One region of the Streptomyces sp. NPDC005728 genome, then DNA from elsewhere that is predicted to be linked to it. Evidence: predicted binding sites of a transcription regulator. Region 1 holds the regulator's gene; each other region holds the start of a gene.
What was found. The regulator HrcA, encoded in region 1, represses chaperone genes, less so after heat shock. The targets are predictions, from matches to a motif close to TTNGCACTCNGNNNNNCNGAGTGCNAA.

Region 2: a site for HrcA is predicted at 2,453-2,479, ahead of groL (chaperonin GroEL). Genes of this name have one in related genera too.
Region 3: a site for HrcA is predicted at 4,263-4,289, ahead of groES (co-chaperone GroES). Genes of this name have one in related genera too.

Annotation. Positions count from the first base shown of each region.
Region 1 covers NZ_JBEXYL010000040.1:28,473-35,007, reverse strand. The annotation lists gene ABZ471_RS25645 (VOC family protein) at 1-242, opposite strand, end outside; gene ABZ471_RS25640 (16S rRNA (uracil(1498)-N(3))-methyltransferase) at 260-1,000, opposite strand; gene ABZ471_RS25635 (nitronate monooxygenase) at 997-2,073, opposite strand; gene dnaJ (molecular chaperone DnaJ) at 2,286-3,422, opposite strand; gene hrcA (heat-inducible transcriptional repressor HrcA) at 3,423-4,439, opposite strand; gene ABZ471_RS25620 (MBL fold metallo-hydrolase) at 4,611-5,345, shown strand; gene ABZ471_RS25615 (DUF3097 domain-containing protein) at 5,380-6,192, shown strand; gene hemW (radical SAM family heme chaperone HemW) at 6,214-6,535, opposite strand, start outside.
Region 2 covers NZ_JBEXYL010000003.1:35,904-42,438, forward strand. The annotation lists SAM riboswitch class I at 1-147, shown strand; gene thrC (threonine synthase) at 165-1,448, shown strand; gene ABZ471_RS03340 (MoaD/ThiS family protein) at 1,445-1,720, shown strand; gene ABZ471_RS03345 (cold-shock protein) at 2,163-2,366, shown strand; gene groL (chaperonin GroEL) at 2,642-4,264, shown strand; gene ABZ471_RS03355 (Uma2 family endonuclease) at 4,356-5,027, opposite strand; gene ABZ471_RS03360 (hypothetical protein) at 5,087-5,905, opposite strand; gene ABZ471_RS03365 (DUF397 domain-containing protein) at 6,168-6,383, opposite strand; gene ABZ471_RS03370 (helix-turn-helix transcriptional regulator) at 6,367-6,535, opposite strand, start outside.
Region 3 covers NZ_JBEXYL010000049.1:24,685-31,219, forward strand. The annotation lists gene ABZ471_RS28470 (MOSC domain-containing protein) at 1-394, shown strand, start outside; gene ABZ471_RS28475 (SDR family oxidoreductase) at 447-1,220, shown strand; gene ABZ471_RS28480 (ester cyclase) at 1,295-2,002, shown strand; gene groL (chaperonin GroEL) at 2,061-3,689, opposite strand; gene groES (co-chaperone GroES) at 3,809-4,117, opposite strand; gene ABZ471_RS28495 (polysaccharide deacetylase family protein) at 4,346-5,179, opposite strand; gene ABZ471_RS28500 (polysaccharide deacetylase family protein) at 5,176-6,105, opposite strand; gene ABZ471_RS28505 (methyltransferase domain-containing protein) at 6,196-6,535, shown strand, end outside.

The sequences.
Region 1 (6,535 bases):
TCGTCGACGCGCAGGACGACCAGGGAGCGGTGGCCGGTGGCCGCCTCGCCCAGCTCGCCGAGGATCTCGGCCATCATCGACCGGTCCTGCAGTGCGATCCCGGCGGAGCCGGCGTGCGGGCTGAACTTCTCGTACGGACCCTCGATCGCGCCCGACTGCGGCTTGAGGCCGAGCACTTCGGCGTAGAAGCGGTAGCAGGCGGAGAAGTCGGTGACGAGGAGCCGTATCTGGGCGAGTTCCATCTGTTCCCCCAGGTGGGTCAGGACCAGCGGCCGGTGCGGCCCAGGAGGAGGGCCGCGGCGGCGGTGCCGGCGGTGGATGTACGCAGCACGGTGGGGCCGAGCACGTAGGGCCCCGCGCCCGCCTCCGCGAAGAGCGCCAGCTCCTCGGGGGAGACGCCGCCTTCGGGGCCGACGACGAGCACGATCTCACCCTCGGTGGGGAGTTCGGCGGTGGCGAGCCGCTGCTCGCCGCTCTCGTGGAGTACGGCCGCGAAGTCCGCCGCGGCCAGAAGTGAGGCAACCTGCTTGGTCGTTGCCGCGTCCGCGACCTCGGGGAAGCGGACCCGGCGGGACTGTTTGCCGGCCTCCCGGGCGGTGGCCCGCCACTTGCCGAGCGCCTTCAGGCCGCGGTCGCCCTTCCACTGCGTGATGCAGCGGGACGCCTGCCACGGCACGACGGCGTCGACGCCGACCTCGGTCATCGTCTCGACGGCGAGCTCGCCCCGGTCGCCCTTCGGGAGGGCCTGGACGACGGTGATACGGGGGGACGCCTCGGGTTCCTCGTGGACGGACTCCAGGTCCATGACCACCAGGCGGTCCTTGCCCTCGGCCGCCTTGACCACGCCCTCGGCCCAGCGGCCGTGCCCGTCGGTGAGGACGACGTCCTCACCCGGCCGCAGCCGCTTCACGGAGACGGCGTGCCGTCCCTCGGGGCCGTCGAGCACGAACTCCGGCCCGACGGGGTCGAGTCGGTCCACGACGAAGACCGGGGCCGTCATCGCCCGTCACCTCCGGCCGACAACGCTGTCCGAGCGGCGGCGAGTTCGGCCGCCAGCACCTCCACCAGCTCCCCGGCGGGCAGCTCCCGGGCCATCCGGTGCCCCTGTCCCGCCCACAGCGCCATGCCCTGCGCGTCCCCGGCCTTGGCGGCGGCCTTGCGCAGCGGCGAGGTCAGGTGGTGGATCTCGGGGTAGGCGGCGGGGGCGTACGGGCCGTGCTCGCGCAGGAAGCGGTTGACCAGTCCGCGGGCCGGGCGGCCGGAGAAGGCGCGGGTCAACTCGGTGCGGGCGAACAGGGGGTTGGTCAGCGCCTGCTTGTGCAGGGCGTTCGCGCCGGACTCGGGAGTGGCGAGGAACGCCGTCCCCAGCTGGGCCGCGCACGCGCCCGCCGCGAGGACGGCGGCGATCTGGCTGCCGCGCATGATGCCGCCGGCGGCGACGACCGGGATGCTCACGGCCTCGCTGACCTGCGCGATCAGCGAGAGCAGGCCGATGCCGGAACCGTCGTTCTCCGGGATGTCCCGGTGGGTGCCCTGGTGGCCGGCGGCCTCCACGCCCTGTGCGATCACCGCGTCCGCCCCGGCCCGCTCGACCGCGAGGGCCTCCTCGGCGGTGGTGGCGGTGACCAGGGTGCGGGTCCCGGCACGGCGGAGGGAGTCGAGGACGTCCCGGCTCGGGACACCGAAGTGGAAGGAGACCACCGGCACCGGGTTGTCGAGGAGGACGGCGAGCTTGGCGTCGTAGCCGTCGTCCCGGCCGCTGTCGGGGTCGCCCAGCTCGGTCTCGTACCAGGCGGCCTCGCCGGCCAGCTGGTGCGCGTAGACCTCCACCGCACCCGACTCGGCATACTCGGGCTGGGGCATGAACAGGTTCACGCCGAAGGGCCGGGTCGTGAGCCCCCGCAGCTGTTTGATCTCCTGGTACATGCCGTCGGCGGTCTTGTAACCGGCGGCGAGGAACCCGAGACCGCCCGCCTCGGACACGGCGGCGGCGAGCTGCGGGACGGAGACACCACCCGCCATGGGGGCCTGCACGATCGGGTGAGGGAAGAGATCGGTCAGTGCGGAGGACATGACGGCATGTTGTCACGTCCTCCGAACAAGTCCGAATCCGGGCTTCCCGCGGCATAGGCCAGGGGCATAAGGGGGGCCTAGGCACCCCTTCCGAGTGACCTCAGCGCCCGTTGAAAGCGTCCTTCAACCGCGAGAACAACCCTTGCTGCCCCGGCTGACTGTGCCTGCCCGGGGGCCGACCCCCGGACCCCCAGCCGCGACCTCAGCCGACGTCAGCGCCCATTGAAGGCATCCTTCAACCGCGAGAACAACCCCTGCTGCCCCGGCTGGAACTGCCCCGTCGGGCGCTCCTCGCCCCGCAGCTTCGCCAGCTCGCGCAGCAGTCGCTCCTGCTCGGGGTCGAGCTTGGTCGGCGTCATGACCTCGACGTGCACGATGAGGTCACCCCGGCCGCCGCCGCGCAGATGCGTGACGCCCCGGTTGTGCAGCGGGATCGACTGGCCGGACTGGGTGCCGGGCCGGATGTCGACCTCCTCCATGCCGTCCAGGGTCTCCAGCGGCACCTTGGTGCCGAGGGCCGCCGCGGTCATCGGGATCGTGACCGTGCAGTGCAGGTCGTCGCCGCGCCGCTGGAAGGTCGGGTGCGGCAGCTCGTGGATCTCGACGTACAGGTCACCGGCCGGACCGCCGCCGGGGCCGACCTCGCCCTCGCCGGCGAGCTGGATCCGGGTGCCGTTGTCGACACCGGCCGGGATCTTGACCGTCAGCGTGCGGCGGGAGCGGACGCGTCCGTCGCCGGCGCACTCCGGGCACGGGGTCGGCACGACCGTGCCGAAGCCCTGGCACTGGGGGCAGGGGCGGGAGGTCATGACCTGGCCCAGGAAGGACCGGGTCACCTGGGAGACCTCACCGCGGCCGCGGCACATGTCACACGTCTGGGCGGACGTGCCCGGGGCCGCGCCCTCACCGTTGCAGGTGTTGCAGACGACCGCCGTGTCGACCTGGATGTCCTTGGTCGTCCCGAAGGCCGCCTCGTCCAGCTCGACCTCGATGCGGATCATCGCGTCCTGGCCGCGCCGGGTGCGCGAGCGCGGGCCGCGCTGCGACGCCGTACCGAAGAACGCGTCCATGATGTCGGAGAAGTTGCCGAAGCCGCCGGCCCCGAAGCCGCCCGCACCGGCGCCGCCGGACTGGGAGAGCGGGTCGCCGCCGAGGTCGTAGACCTGCTTCTTCTGCGGGTCCGACAACACCTCGTAAGCGGCGTTGATCTCCTTGAACCGCTCCTGGGTCTTCGGATCCGGGTTGACGTCCGGGTGCAGCTCGCGCGCGAGCCGACGGAACGCCTTCTTGATCTCATCCTGCGACGCGTCGCGGCGCACGCCGAGAACGGCGTAGTAGTCCGTGGCCACTTACGACTCCGCCAGGATCTGTCCGACGTACCGTGCCACTGCGCGTACCGCTCCCATCGTTCCCGGGTAGTCCATGCGGGTCGGTCCGACCACGCCGAGCTTGGCAACCGCCTCGCCGCCCGAACCGTAGCCGACCGACACGACGGAGGTGGAGTTGAGTCCCTCATAGGCGTTCTCGTGCCCGATACGCACGGTCACGCCCGGATCCTTCGCCTCGCCGAGCAGCTTGAGGAGCACGACCTGCTCCTCAAGCGCCTCCAGGACGGGCCGGATCGTGAGGGGAAAGTCATGCGGGAAGCGGGTCAGATTGGCGGTGCCGCCGATCATCAGCCGCTCCTCGTTCTCCTCGACCAGTGTCTCCAGCAGAGTGGAGAGCACCGTGGAGACCGTACCGCGGTCCTCGGCCTCGAAGGCCTCGGGCAGGTCCTCGACCAGCCGTGGTACGTCGGTGAACCGGCGGCCCGCGACCCGGCTGTTCAGCCGGGCCCTGAGGTCCGCCAGGGACGCCTCCCCGAACGGCGCCGGGCAGTCGACCATCCGCTGCTCGACCCGGCCGGTGTCCGTGATCAGCACGAGCATCACGCGCGCGGGCGCGAGCGAGAGCAGCTCCACGTGCCGCACGGTGGACCGGGTCAGGGACGGGTACTGCACGACGGCGACCTGCCGGGTCAGCTGCGCGAGCAGCCGTACCGTACGGGCCACGACGTCGTCCAGGTCGACGGCGCCCTCGAGGAAGTTCTGGATCGCCCGGCGCTCGGGCGCGGTCATCGGCTTGACGCCCGCGAGCTTGTCCACGAACAGCCGGTAGCCCTTGTCGGTGGGGATGCGCCCGGCGCTGGTGTGCGGCTGCGCGATGAACCCCTCGTCCTCCAGGGCCGCCATGTCGTTGCGTACGGTCGCCGGGGAGACGCCGAGGTTGTGCCGCTCGGTGAGGGCCTTCGAGCCCACCGGCTCCTCGGTCCCCACGTAGTCCTGGACGATGGCGCGCAGCACCTGAAGCCTGCGTTCACTCAGCATCCGCGCTCACCTCCAGCATGTCGGTCCCCTCGGCCCTTCGGCCCTTCGAGTCGTCCGCCTGGCACTCTGTGTGTCCGAGTGCCAGCGTTCCCCGGCCCAGTGTACGGCCGTGGGGTACTCACTGGGCAAGGTCGGTCCAGCCGTTCCGGCTCGTACCGCTAGCGTCGCGGTATGACGGTGACTTGGGAAGAGCTGGGCTGGGAGCAGCTGGCCCCCGGGGTCGGACGGTGCCGGCTGCCCGGCTGGGACTGCACCGCGGGCCTGGTCCTCGGGGAGGGTACGGCCCTGGTGGTCGACGCCGGGTCGAGCCCGGCCGAGGGCGCGCGGGTGCGGGAGGCGGCGCAAGGGCTGGCGGGCCGGCGTGTGACCCATCTCGCGCTCACCCATCCCCACTTCGACCACGTCTTCGGCGCGCCCGCGTTCGCCGGGGCGGAGGTGTACGCGGCGGTCGGCATGGACGCGGTGTTCGCGTACGAACGTGAGGAACTGCGCCGGGACGCGGTCGCGCACGGCCTGCCGACGGCGGACGCGGACGAGGCGGTGGCCGCCCTGGCCCCTCCCCTCCATCTGGTCTCCGGCGAGTGGACGCTGGACCTCGGCGGCGGCCGCCAGGTGCTGCTGGCCAACGTGGGCCCCGGTCACACGGCCCACGATCTCGCGGTCCTCGTTCCCGGCTCGGTCTCCGGCACCGCGGAGATCGTCTTCTGCGGCGACCTGGTCGAGGAGTCCGGCGAGCCCCAGGCGGGCCCGGACGCCGTACCGTCGCGATGGCCGGACGCGCTCGACCGGCTGCTCGCCCTCGGCGGCGAGGACGCGCTGTACGTGCCCGGTCACGGCGCGGTGGTCGACGCGGCGTTCGTACGACGGCAACGCGACGAGCTGGCAGCGCGTTTCGGCGTGTCGTGAGTGCAGACCGGCGGCTTCTCCTATCGTCATCCGAATGCGCCAGTACTCCCCGGACCTGACCCCGCCCTGGAAGAAGCCCAAGCCGGTGCCGGAGGTCCCGGCGGAGCCCGGCCTGGTGGTCGAGGAGACCGGCACCGGTTTCTGCGGCGCGGTGATCCGCTGCGAGGCGGGCACGGTGACGCTGGAGGACCGCTTCGGCAAGCACCGGGTGTTCCCGCTGGAGCCGCGCGGCTTCCTGTGGGAGGGCCAGGTGGTGACGCTGGTACGGGCATCGTCCTCGGCGCCTGTACGTCCCACCCGTACGGCATCCGGTTCGGTGGCCGTTCCCGGCGCACGCGCGCGCGTGGCCCGCGCCGGCCGCATCTACGTCGAGGGCCGGCACGACGCCGAGCTGGTCGAGAAGGTGTGGGGCGACGACCTGCGCATCGAGGGCGTGGTCGTGGAGTACCTGGAGGGCGTGGACGACCTGCCGGCGATCGTGTCTTCCTTCGCACCGGGTCCGGACGCGCGGCTGGGAGTGCTCGTGGACCACCTCGTGCCGGGCACGAAGGAGTGGCGGCTCGCGGAGTCGGTGACCAGTGAGCACGCGTTGGTCGTCGGCCACCCGTACATCGACATCTGGGAGGCGGTGAAACCGTCGTCCCTGGGCATTCCCGGCTGGCCCCGGGTGCCGCGCGGTCAGGACTGGAAGACAGGCGTGTGCCGGGCGCTGGGGTGGCCGGAGAACACAGGGGCGGCGTGGCAGGGGATTCTGTCGCGGGTGCGGTCCTACAAGGATCTTGAGCCGGAGTTGCTGGGGCGGGTGGAGGAGTTGATCGACTTCGTTACGGGTAGCGGTGGGGCCTGACCTTCTCGCTCGCCCGGGTGATCAGTCCACCAGATCCCGCACCACCGCATCCGCCAGCAACCGCCCCCGCAGCGTGAGCACGGCCCGCCCCTCGTCGTACGGCCCCTCCTCCAGCAGCCCGTCCGCCAGCGCCCGCCGCGAAGCCGCGAGCCCCTCCTCCTTCAGCAGCGACAGCGGAGCGCCCTCCCGCAGCCGCAGCTCCAGCAGGATCCGCTCCACCCGCCGGTCCTCCTCCGGCAGCACCTCGCGCCCGGCCCCCGGAGACCGCCCCGACGCCAGTGCCGCCGCATACGCCCCCGGATGCTTGACGTTCCACCACCGCACCCCGCCCACGTGGGAGTGG
Region 2 (6,535 bases), on a different contig from region 1:
CGCTCATCCAGAGGGGCAGAGGGATACGGCCCGTTGAAGCCCCGGCAACCCTCCAGCCGGTCTTGTCACGTTGACGTGGCGAGGCTCCCGGCTAGGGAAGGTGCCAAATCCGTCTCACGGCGAGATGCGTCGTGAGGAAGATGAGGAGAAAGGGCCTCGCCTCCATGGCTGTGCAGACAGTTGCAAGCACCAGCAATCCCGCCGTCGACCTCGGTCCCGCCGCAGCCCTGAGCTGTCGCGAGTGCGGCCACCGGGTTCCCCTCGGGCCCGTGTTCGCCTGCGAGGAGTGTTTCGGCCCGCTGGAGATCGCGTACGACTTCTCCGCCTACGACGCCGAAGAGCTGCGTAAGCGCATCGAGGCCGGTCCCGCGAACATCTGGCGTTACGCGCCGCTGCTGCCCGTCCCCGCCGACGTGGCCGGCAAGCCCAACATCAACCCGGGCTGGACCCAGCTCGTCAAGGCCGACAACCTGGCGCGCGAGCTGGGCGTCACCGGCGGGCTGTACGTGAAGGACGACTCCGGCAACCCGACGCACTCCTTCAAGGACCGGGTGGTGGCCCAGGCACTGGAGGCCGCGCGCGCCTTCGGCTTCACCACGCTCTCCTGCTCCTCGACCGGCAACCTGGCCGGCGCCGTCGGCGCCGCCGCGGCCCGCGCCGGCTTCCGCTCCTGCGTGTTCATCCCGCACGACCTGGAGCAGGGCAAGGTCGTCATGGCCGCGGTGTACGGCGGGGAACTGGTCGGCATCCAGGGCAACTACGACGACGTGAACCGTTTCTGCTCCGAGCTGATCGGTGACCCGGCCGGCGAGGGCTGGGGCTTCGTCAACGTCAACCTGCGGCCGTACTACGCGGAGGGCTCCAAGACCCTGGCGTACGAGATCTGCGAGCAGCTCGGCTGGCGGCTGCCGGACCAGATCGTGGTCCCGATCGCCTCCGGCTCCCAGCTGACGAAGATCGACAAGGGGCTGCAGGAGCTGATCAAGCTCGGGCTCGTCGAGGACCGGCCCTACAAGATCTTCGGCGCGCAGGCCGAGGGCTGCTCGCCGGTGTCGACGGCCTTCAAGGCCGGCCACGACGTGGTCCGCCCGCAGAAGCCGAACACCATCGCCAAGTCCCTCGCCATCGGCAACCCGGCCGACGGCCCGTACGTCCTCGACATCGCCCGGCGTACCGGCGGTGCGGTGGAGGACGTGACCGACGAGCAGGTCGTGGACGCGATCAAGCTGCTGGCCCGGACCGAGGGCATCTTCGCGGAGACCGCCGGCGGAGTGACTGTCGGCGTGGCGAAGAAGCTCATCGAGAACGGTGTCCTGGACCCGTCGCTCACCACGGTCGTCCTCAACACCGGCGACGGCCTCAAGACGCTGGACGCGGTGGCCGGCACCGGCCTCACCGCCACCATCCGCCCGACCCTGGACTCCTTCCGAGAGGCTGGCCTCGCATGAGCGTGACCGTTCGCATCCCCACCATCCTGCGCACCTACACCGGCGGACAGGCCGAGGTCGCCGCCGACGGCGCGACCCTCGCCGAGGTCATCGAGGACCTGGAGAAGAACCACACCGGGATCGCCGCCCGGGTGCTGGACGACCAGGGCAAGCTGCGCCGCTTCGTCAATGTGTACGTCAACGACGACGACGTCCGCTTCGAGCAGGGCCTGGAGACCGCGACCCCGGAAGGTGCCGGTGTCTCCATCATTCCGGCCGTCGCCGGCGGCTGACAGAATGACCGATCATTACCTTCGGTAACCCAGGTTACCGATTGTTCAACAGATTGCCCCCTCCGTGAGAGAAGCGGAGGGGGCAATTCTGTGTGATTGAGCGCGGTACAGTTGGGGAACGCGTTCCGGGTCTGCGGGTCGTAGACCTCGGAATCATGTCGTACGCCCGATAAGAAGTAGCCAAAGTGCACGGGTTGTATGCGGCTTTTGCGCCTTTTGTGTAGCCCGACTTGCCCTGAATTCGCACGAATTCTCGGCAGATTCCGGACCGGGCTCGTCCAGAATTCTCGTCCGATTGACCTGTTGCAGACGGCAGTTGGACAGATACATTCAGCCGCGGTCGACGCGTTCCGGCGCACGCCCCCGACCAATGGGGGGTGAGGTCTGACCCGGGTCCGCGAAGTGTGGATCTGTGCAAGGGCCAGTAATAGGGGAGTTAGGCATGGCTCAGGGCACCGTCAAGTGGTTCAACGCGGAGAAGGGGTACGGCTTCATCGCGGTCGACGGTGGTGCGGACGTCTTCGTCCACTACAGCGCCATTCAGATGGACGGCTACCGCACCCTGGAAGAGGGCCAGCGGGTGGAGTTCGAGATCTCGCAGGGCCAGAAGGGCCCGCAGGCCGACATGGTTCGCCTCAGCGCCTGAACGTTTCTTGTTGCCGAAGGGCCCGCACCCCGTCACCGGGGCGTGGGCCCTTCGTCCCGTTCGCCCCAGGCTGTTCCTCGAAGGCGCTTGCACTCGACCATGCCGAGTGCTAATCATTGGCGTTAGCACTCTGAAGGTGAGAGTGACAAAGAAGGACCGGGTCGGTGAGGCCCGCAGGCCAGGTGGGGCAAGGAACCACAGGTCGGCGAGCCGTCCGTCGCGGGCGCGGGCGCGGTCCGAAGGAATCACCCCCAGTCCTGGAGGGACCACTTCACATGGCCAAGATCATCGCGTTCGACGAGGAGGCGCGGCGCGGCCTCGAGCGCGGCATGAACCAGCTCGCGGACGCCGTGAAGGTGACGCTCGGCCCCAAGGGCCGCAACGTCGTCCTCGAGAAGAAGTGGGGCGCCCCCACGATCACCAACGACGGTGTCTCCATCGCCAAGGAGATCGAGCTCGAGGACCCGTACGAGAAGATCGGCGCCGAGCTGGTCAAGGAAGTCGCCAAGAAGACGGACGACGTCGCCGGTGACGGTACGACCACCGCGACCGTGCTCGCCCAGGCCCTCGTCAAGGAAGGCCTGCGCAACGTCGCCGCCGGTGCCAACCCGATGGCCCTGAAGCGCGGTATCGAGAAGGCCGTCGAGGCCGTCTCCGCCGCCCTGCTGGAGCAGGCGAAGGACGTCGAGACCAAGGAGCAGATCGCCTCCACGGCGTCCATCTCCGCCGCCGACACCCAGATCGGCGAGCTGATCGCCGAGGCCATGGACAAGGTCGGCAAGGAAGGCGTCATCACCGTCGAGGAGAGCAACACCTTCGGTCTGGAGCTCGAGCTCACCGAGGGCATGCGCTTCGACAAGGGTTACATCTCCGCCTACTTCGCCACCGACATGGAGCGGATGGAGGCGTCCCTCGAGGACCCGTACATCCTCATCGCCAACTCCAAGATCGGCTCGGTCAAGGACCTGCTCCCGCTGCTGGAGAAGGTCATGCAGTCGGGCAAGCCGCTGCTGATCATCGCCGAGGACGTCGAGGGCGAGGCCCTGTCGACCCTGGTCGTCAACAAGATCCGCGGCACCTTCAAGTCCGTCGCCGTCAAGGCCCCGGGCTTCGGTGACCGCCGCAAGGCCATGCTCGGCGACATCGCCATCCTCACGGGCGGCGAGGTCATCTCCGAGGAGGTCGGCCTCAAGCTGGAGAACGCGACCCTGGACCTCCTGGGCCGCGCCCGCAAGGTCGTCATCACCAAGGACGAGACCACCATCGTCGACGGCGCCGGCTCCTCGGAGCAGGTGGGCGGCCGGGTCAACCAGATCCGCGCCGAGATCGAGAACAGCGACTCGGACTACGACCGCGAGAAGCTGCAGGAGCGCCTGGCGAAGCTCGCCGGCGGTGTCGCGGTCATCAAGGCCGGTGCCGCCACCGAGGTGGAGCTCAAGGAGCGCAAGCACCGCATCGAGGACGCCGTCCGCAACGCGAAGGCCGCCGTCGAGGAGGGCATCGTCGCCGGTGGTGGCGTGGCCCTGCTGCAGGCCTCCTCGGTCTTCGAGAAGCTGGACCTGGAGGGTGACGAGGCGACCGGCGCCAACGCCGTGAAGCTCGCGCTCGAGGCCCCGCTGAAGCAGATCGCCGTCAACGGTGGTCTCGAGGGTGGCGTCGTCGTGGAGAAGGTGCGCAACCTGGCCGTCGGCCACGGTCTGAACGCCGCCACCGGCGAGTACGTCGACATGATCGCCGAGGGCATCATCGACCCGGCGAAGGTGACGCGCTCTGCCCTGCAGAACGCCGCCTCCATCGCCGCGCTGTTCCTCACCACCGAGGCCGTCATCGCCGACAAGCCGGAGAAGGCCGCCGCGGCCGCTCCGGGCGGCATGCCGGGCGGTGACATGGACTTCTGATCGACCTGACGGTTGATCGCCTGTCCTTCGGACCGAGGGCGGTGCTTCCAGCTTCTGGCTGGGGGTGCCGCCCTCGGGCGCTTCGTGAGGCTCAGTCGGCGTAGTCCTTGAGTTCCTGTGTGTCGAGGATGACGTCGACGGGGGAGGGGAGCACGACGGTGGCTCCCCAGGGGTAGGACGGGGACCGCTGATAGCGGCCGTTCTTCGGCTCGCTGTACACGACGACTGTGCTGTTGTCGCGGTCGATGAGGAGATAGACGGGGATGCCGACCGCCGCATAGCCGACGGGCTTGTCGACGCGGTCACGTTGGTGCGTGTCCCTGTCGTGGGAGGTGATCTCTACGGCCATGAAAATGCCGTCGGAGCCCGACCACTCGCCGTGTCCCGTGAAGTGGCCCTTGGGAGCGACGGCCGCATCCGTGCGGGCGCGGCCCTTGCGATACGCCTCGGTCCTCACACCAGACTCGCCGTAGACACGGAGCTCAGGGCGGTGCTGCATGCATTGCTCCTGCAGCCAGACCAGGATCTCCCGGTGGTTGCCGTCCGGCATCGCCTTGACCTCTAGTTTTCCGTTGATGTACTCGAGGCGGACGGTCTCCGGCGCCCGGCGCTCCAGCTCCTCGAAGTCTTCGACGCTGAGCGGGTCCTTGGTGCGGACCCGCCCGTCGACGAATTCGAGGTGCACGTTCTCCGGGGCCGCGCCGGCGAGTTCCTCGAAGTCCTCGGCGGACATCTGCGGGCGTTCAGCGGTGCTGGGGGTCATGGCTTCGCCTCCTCTCCCCCATCGTGCCCCGGGATGGTGTCGTCGGACCGTAGGAGCGGTCATGCGGGTGTCCTCTCTCGTCGTCGTAGGGACATCGCAGCCCGGATCTCGCCCACGCGGGCATGGACTGCGGGAGCGGGCAGAGGCGTGCGGGGGTGCGCGGGAGCGCGTTCGCCCCGGCAGCCGCCGCACAAGCCCCCCGGCAGTGCTTCCGGGCGCCCCGGTACTCCGCACTCCGCGCACTCCAGGACCCGGCGGGGCGGGCACGGGGCGGGTGGTTCCGGCGGGAGTTTGTCGGTCAGGCGTCGGCGGAGCAGGGCCGCCGGACTATGGACGGGCGTGGGCAGGCCTGCGGTCAGCGCGGCCAGGAGGGTCTTCTCGGTGGCCCCGCGTGCGAACCACTCCTCCGCCAGCGGGGCGAGCGCGGCGCAGTCGGCGGCGGAGAGGGACAGCACCGGGGCCGTACGACCCAGGGCGGCGAGGAGGATGTGGGCGCGGGAGCGGGTGGGGCGGGGCCGTTCGGGTGGGTCCTCCGGTACGTCGCCGCGCGTGAAGGCTGCCCACCAGGTGTCGTCACGCGCGGTACGGGTCCACCACGATCGGGTGATCCAGCGCGAGCCGCCGCCTTCCGTCTCCAGCCGCTCCCTACCTCGCCGTAAGTGCCCGGCTGCCTGGAGGCGGTTGAGGGCTGTGCGGAGTGCGCACTGACCGTACGGGAGCTGTTTGGCCAGCGTCTTCACGGAGATGTCGGCGCCGTCGGGGAGGCGGTCGAGGTACGCGGCGATGGCGGCTTCGCGGGCGGGTAAGTGCGCGAAGTCGTGGTTGGTACGGGGGAGTTGGTCCGGTGCGGAGCGCTTGCCGTAACCCGGATTGGCCATCGGGTGCGGGGTCGCGTGCGCGGGCAGGGGGGCAGCACTAAAGTTGGCTTCAGCCACGGGATCGGGTCCTCGTCCGGTCTCGTTGGTCAAGCCCCCGCAGGTGTTGGCGCACCTGGCGGGGGCTGTTCGTTATGCGGGACGTTAGAGGTCCGTGACTGTCTGTCGCAAGTCGGTCGCGGCAAGTCAACTCGCGGGGTGGGAGGGTGGGTTGAACCCTCCACCCATTCCATGCAAAGAGGGCTCGGGGCTCGGTGCCCGAGGCTCAAGCGCCGAGGCTTCTGAGGTTTCCGACGAACGCCGACCAGGCCTCCGCCCGGAACACGAGCTTCGGGCCGTGGGGGGCCTTGGAGTCGCGGACGGGGACGAGGGTGGGGTGGCCGCCGGCGACTTCCAGGCAGTCGTTGCCACCGCCGCCCCCGCTGTAGCTCGACTTGTGCCAAACGGCCGTGTTCAGGTCGCAGTCAGGGATGTTCCTCATGGGCGTAATCCTCCGCCAACGCCTCTATCAGGGCCAGGGACTTCTCTTGTGAGAGTGCAGAGGCCACGAGGAGGTCGAAGGTGAACCTCACCTGGGCGACGGTGGCAGGGTCGTCCTCCAGTCGCCAACTGTGCACCCCCTCGAAATGCACC
Region 3 (6,535 bases), on a different contig from region 1:
CGGCGAGAACCTCACGACGGAGGGTCTGGACGTGTCCGGGGCGCTGATCGGCGAGCGCTGGCGGATCGGGTCCGAGGTGGTTCTGGAGGTCACCGCGGGGCGGATTCCGTGTCGTACGTTCCAGGGCCATCTGGGCGAGCGGGGATGGGTGAGGAGGTTCACCCGGAAGGGCGCGACGGGTGCCTACCTGCGGGTGATCGAACCGGGTGGGATCCGGGCGGGCGACCCGATCGAGGTCGTGCACCGGCCGGACCACGAGGTGACGGCAGCGATGCAGTTCCGCGCGGTGACCACCGAGCGGGACCTGCTGCCGCGGCTGCTCGCGGCGGGCGATGCGCTGCACGGCGAGGCGCTGGCCGCGGCCCGTAAGTACGTCGCCGGACAGGCCCGCTGAGGGGACGTCACCGGCAGCGGACGCTGTCGGTCCGGGTCACTACCCTTGGGCCATGACAACGGCTCTGATTACGGGATCGACCGCGGGAATCGGTGCCGCGTTCGCGCGGCGCCTGGCGGCTGACGGGCATGACCTCGTCCTGGTGGCGCGGGACGCCAAACGGCTGCGCGAGCAGGCGACCGAGTTGCACGACCGGCACGGCATCGAGGCGGAGGTGCTGTCCGCCGACCTCGCCGAGGACAAGGGCATCGAGACGGTGGCCGACCGGCTCGCTGACCGGAAGAACCCGGTCGACCTGCTGATCAACAACGCCGGCTTCGGCAACAAGGGCCACTATCTCGACGTGCCCATGGCCGACGAGCTGAGGATGCTCAAGGTGCACTGCGAGGCGGTGCTGCGGCTGACCTCGGCGGCGTCCGGGGCGATGCGCGAGCGCGGGCGCGGCGGGGTGGTGAATGTCGCCTCGGTGGCGGCCTTCGTGCCCCGGGGCACCTACGGCGCCTCGAAGGCCTGGGTCGTGCAGTTCACCCAGGGCGCGGCGAAGGACCTGGCGGGCAGCGGGGTGCGGCTGATGGCGCTGTGCCCCGGCTTCGTGCGCACCGAGTTCCACGAGCGGGCCGGGATGGGCACGGACAACATCCCGGGCTGGATGTGGCTGGACGCGGACAAGCTGGTCGCGGCGGCCCTCGCCGACCTCGCGCGCGGGAAGACGCTGTCCATCCCGGATCCCCGGTACAAGGCGCTGATGGGACTGGTGAAGGTCGCCCCGCGCGGACTGCTCGGCGGAATCAGCACGAAGACAGGACGCAAGTACGGGCCACAGTAGGACGGGTGGCGACCGCGTTCCGGTGGGAAAATGGGCCTGACGGATCCGGACCCAGGGGGCCGGGAGGCGGCGCCATGACGTTCGTACAGCTCATCGACTGCAGGACCAGCCGGCTCGACGAGATGAACCGGCTGATGGACCAGTGGGTCGAACAGACCAAGGGGAAGCGGACCGCGACGCACGCGGTGGTCGCCAAGGACCGCTCGGACGCGACCCACGTCATCGAGATCGTGGAGTTCCCGTCGTACGAGGAGGCGATGCGGAACTCGAACCTGCCGGAGACCGACCAGATCTTCCGGGAGCTGGTCGCCCTGTGCGACGAGATGCCGACGTTCACGGACCTGGACGTCGTGCGCGACGAGCAGTTGTACGCGACCCAGGCGCGGCGGTTCTTCGACACGGTCGCGATACAGGGGCCGTTGCCACCGCTGAACGACCTGCTCGCGGAGAACTACCACGACCACGATCCGGCCAACGAGCAGGACACGCTCGGGCTGGACAACATGCGGCGTGAGATCGACATGTGGCGGGGCGCCTTCGACTTCACGTTCACGGCCGAGGACCAGCTCACCCAGGGAGACCGGGTCTGCACCCGCTGGTCCTGGTACGGCATCCAGACGGGCGAGTTCATGGGCCTGCCCAACACCGGCCGGCAGGTGTCGATGACCGGTACGACCATCTTCCGGTTCGACGGCGACGGCCGGATCCGCGAGGGCTGGTGGCAGTACGACCGGCTCGGACTGCTGGGGCAGTTGGGCGCGCTGGACGCGCTGGAGAACTAGAACGGACGGCGAAGGCCCGGCACCCCGAGGGGGTGCCGGGCCTCAACGCCGAAGTGCGTCAGTGGGCGTGGCCGTGCGAGTGGCCGTGGCCCGCCTCGGCCGGCTCCTCTTCCTTCTTCTCGACGACCAGGGTCTCGGTCGTGAGCAGCAGGGAGGCGATGGAGGCGGCGTTCTCCAGGGCGGAGCGGGTGACCTTGACCGGGTCGATGACGCCGGCCTTGACCAGGTCGCCGTACTCGCTGGTGGCGGCGTTGAAGCCCTGGCCCTTGTCGAGCTCGGCGACCTTGGAGGTGATGACGTAACCCTCCAGGCCGGCGTTCTCGGCGATCCAGCGCAGCGGCTCGACGGCGGCGCGGCGGACGACCGAGACACCCGTGGCCTCGTCGCCGGTCTTGCCGAGGTTGCCCTCCAGGACCTTGACGGCATGGACCAGCGCGGAGCCACCACCGGAGACGATGCCCTCCTCGACCGCGGCGCGGGTCGCGGAGATGGCGTCCTCCAGACGGTGCTTCTTCTCCTTCAGCTCCACCTCGGTGGCGGCGCCGACCTTGATCACGCACACGCCGCCGGCCAGCTTCGCGAGGCGCTCCTGGAGCTTCTCGCGGTCCCAGTCGGAGTCGGTGTTCTCGATCTCGGCCTTGATCTGGGCGACGCGGCCGTGGACGGCCGAGGAGTCGCCGGCGCCGTCGACGATCGTGGTGTCGTCCTTGGTGACCGTGACGCGGCGGGCGGAACCCAGCACGTCCAGGCCGGCCTGGTCGAGCTTGAGGCCGACCTCCTCGGAGATGACCGTGGCGCCGGTGAGGACCGCCATGTCCTCCAGCATCGCCTTGCGGCGGTCACCGAAGCCGGGGGCCTTGACCGCGACCGCGTTGAAGGTGCCGCGGATCTTGTTGACGACGAGGGTCGACAGGGCCTCGCCCTCGAGGTCCTCGGCGATGATCAGCAGCGGCTTGGAGGCACCCGACTGGATGACCTTCTCCAGCAGCGGCAGCAGGTCCTGGATGGAGGAGATCTTGCCCTGGTTGATGAGGATGTACGGGTCCTCGAGGACGGCCTCCATGCGCTCCTGGTCCGTCACGAAGTACGGCGACAGGTAGCCCTTGTCGAAGGCCATGCCCTCGGTGAAGTCCAGCTCCAGACCGAAGGTGTTGGACTCCTCGACGGTGATGACACCGTCCTTGCCGACCTTGTCCATGGCCTCGGCGATCAGCTCACCGACCTGCTGGTCCTGGGCGGACAGCGCGGCGACGGCGGCGATGTCGGACTTCTCGTCGATCGGGCGCGCCGAGGCGAGCAGCTCGTCGGAGACGGCCTTGACCGCGGCGTCGATGCCCTTCTTCAGGGCGGCCGGGGAGGCACCGGCGGCGACGTTCTTCAGGCCCTCGCGCACCAGCGCCTGGGCGAGCACGGTGGCGGTGGTGGTGCCGTCACCAGCGACGTCGTTGGTCTTGGTCGCCACCTCCTTCACCAGCTGGGCACCGAGGTTCTCGTACGGGTCCTCGATCTCGACCTCGCGGGCGATCGTGACACCGTCGTTGGTGATGGTGGGGGCGCCGAACTTCTTGTCGATGACGACGTTGCGGCCCTTGGGGCCGATCGTCACCTTCACCGTGTCGGCCAGCTTGTTGACGCCGCGCTCGAGGGCGCGACGGGCGTCCTCGTCGAACTTCAGGATCTTCGCCATGACAGCGTGAGCCCTCTCGGAAATCTGTGGGTGAAAACGGCACTGCGCCCCGGGCGCCCGGCCTTTTCAGTGGTCGCGGGGGCCAGGGGCGCAGCGTCAAGCAATGTGTTCGAGGTGTCTTACTTCTCGATGATCGCGAGCACGTCGCGAGCCGAGAGGACGAGGTACTCCTCGCCGTTGTACTTCACCTCGGTGCCGCCGTACTTGCTGTACAGCACGATGTCGCCGGTCTTGACGTCGAGCGGCAGGCGCTCGCCGTTCTCGAAGCGGCCCGGGCCCACGGCCAGGACGACGCCCTCCTGGGGCTTCTCCTTGGCGGTGTCCGGGATGACCAGGCCAGAGGCGGTGGTCTGCTCGGCGTCGAGCGGCTGGACCACGATGCGGTCCTCAAGCGGCTTGATGGCAACCTTGGAGCTGGTGGTCGTCACGATCCGACCTCCCCCTTCGGAGATCTCACGGGGTTAACTGTCTGAGGTGGCGACCAGGTGGATCCGTCGTCGCGGGTGCCGGACCTGCCCGTCGCGTGTTGGCACTCTCCAGGGGGGAGTGCCAGAGCCGAGACTATGACTGCGATTAGCACTCGGTCAAGCGGAGTGCCAATGCGGTGCGGCGCGTCGGCCCGGTCGGGGCCCGTGGAGCACCGGCTCCGGAAGGCTCTACAGATAGTCCTCGAGGCTCCCCACCGTCAGCCCGCTCGCCTGGACGCGGCGCAGCAGGCGTCTCGTGCGCTCCCTGAGGGTGAGACCGGTGGCCTCGTCGGGGCCGACGAGGACGACGTCTCCCGGGCGCAGACGCCTCTCCCCCCGCACGTAGGAGATGCCGTCGGAGGTCATGGCGGCGCGCCACAGGACGAGTGCGGAGATGCCGCAATCGGCGGCCGCGCGCAGGGTCGTGGTGTCGTACGTGCCGTAGGGCGGGCGGAACAGGCGCGGGCGGATGCCGAAACGGGACCTGAGTTTGTCCTGCTGGCCGCAGATCTCGGCGCGCTGGCCGGCGTACGGCAGTCCGGGCATCGCCGGGTGGTCGAGGGTGTGGTTCTCGATGTCGGCGCCGACCGCGCGCAGACGGGCGAAGTGGCCGTAGCCGGGTCCCACGACGCTGTCGGTGAGGAAGAAGCTGACCGGCAGCCTCAGGTCGCGGACCATGTCGACGAACCGCGGGTCCCGTTCGGCGCCGTCGTCGTAGGTGAGGAAGACGACCTTGTCGGTGGTGGCGACGTGGTCCAGGACCCGGGGCGGGTCGGCGCCCGCCCGATGGGCCGTCACGAGCCGGCCCGGGTTGCGGGGCGGCGCGGCGAGCGGGGCGGCCAGGCCCCAGCGGCGGTAGGCCTCGTCACCGGCCCGGCTCGGCGGCCGTGCCCCCTGGGCCGCCCGCTTGCCCAGGCGTTCGATGGGGTCGACGGACTGGGCGCAGCCCGCGAGGAGCAGGGTGGAGGCGAGTACGGCGGCCGGTGCGGCCCGAGCACGTCCCGGTCGCCCCCGGCGCCTCACAGGTAGTCCTCCAGGCGTGCCACGGCGTACCCGTCGCGCGTGACCCTGTTCAGGAACCTGCGCATGTCGTCGACCATCGTGCCGTCCCAGTCGTCACGGCCGCGGAAGTGGGTGAGCACGATGTCGCCGGGATGCAGAGCGCGGTCCCAGTCGCGGTACTCCCAGTGGTCGACGAAGACCTCCTCGTCCCAGATCGGCGCGTACCTGATCCCGCAGGTCTTGGCGGCGCGCAGGGTGTCGCCGTTGTAGTTGCCGTAGGGCGGGCGGAAGACCGTGGGCGCCTTGCCGAACTGCTTCTTCATGATGGCCTGCATGCCGCAGATCTCGTCCTTCTGCTCCTCGTACGACAGGCCGGGCAGGTAGGGGTGGGTGAGGGTGTGGTTGTTGAGGGTGTGTCCCTCGGCCTGCATCCGGCGGAAGTAGCCGTAGTCGTCCTTGACGAGGTAGTTGCTGAGGAAGGCCGTGTAGGGGATCTTCAGGTCGCTCATCATGCGCAGGAAGTCCGGGTCCTTCTCGGCGCCGTCGTCGATGGTGAGGAACACGACCTTCTGCCGGGTGGGGACGGTGGTGAAGACCGGCGGCAGGTTCTCCTCCTCCTGACCGTCCACCTCGAAGCCGTCGCGCGGGGTGATCCTGGGCTTGCGGGACGGCGGCGCGGGGGGCGTCAGGGGCACCCGGTCCAGCCGCCAGTGCCGGGCGGCGGCGACCAGTCGGGCGTGTTCGGCGGCGGCACGGGCCTGGGGGTCCAGCGCCTGGGCGGGGCCGCCCCGGCCCGGCCGGCCCGGCCCGGAGTGGGGGCCGGAGTCCGCGTCCTCGGCGGCGCAGCCGGAGGCGAAGGCGACACAGGCCAGTACGGCCGCGCCGCAGCGGAGGGAGGTCCTCCGAAGCCCTGCCCGACTTTTGTCATTTTGTAGTACTAGTTCCATGGCGTCGGATCTTCCCAGGCCCCAGCCCAGAACCCGGGTCGACACCGCCACCGGAGGCGCACCATCCACCGACTGGCCCACAATGACCCGGTGAACGACCTCGCTCCTCTCCTCACCCCCGAAGGCCGCGCCCTCCTCGACGAGGTGCGCGACACCGACCCCGCCCAGGAGCTGGCCGTCGCCACTCGGCTGCGCCGCGAGCACCCGGCCGAGCTGGTGTCGGCGGCGCTGGGGCAGGCCCGGCTGCGGCAGCGGGCGGCGGCCAAGTTCGGGGCCGAGGACGCGGGCCGGATGTTCTTCACGCCCAACGGGGTCGAGCAGTCGACCCGCGCGAGCGTGGCGGCGTACCGGGCGAACCGTATGAAGGAACTGGGTGTGGCCTCGGTCGCCGACCTGTGCTGCGGGATCGGCGGCGACGCGATCGCGCTGG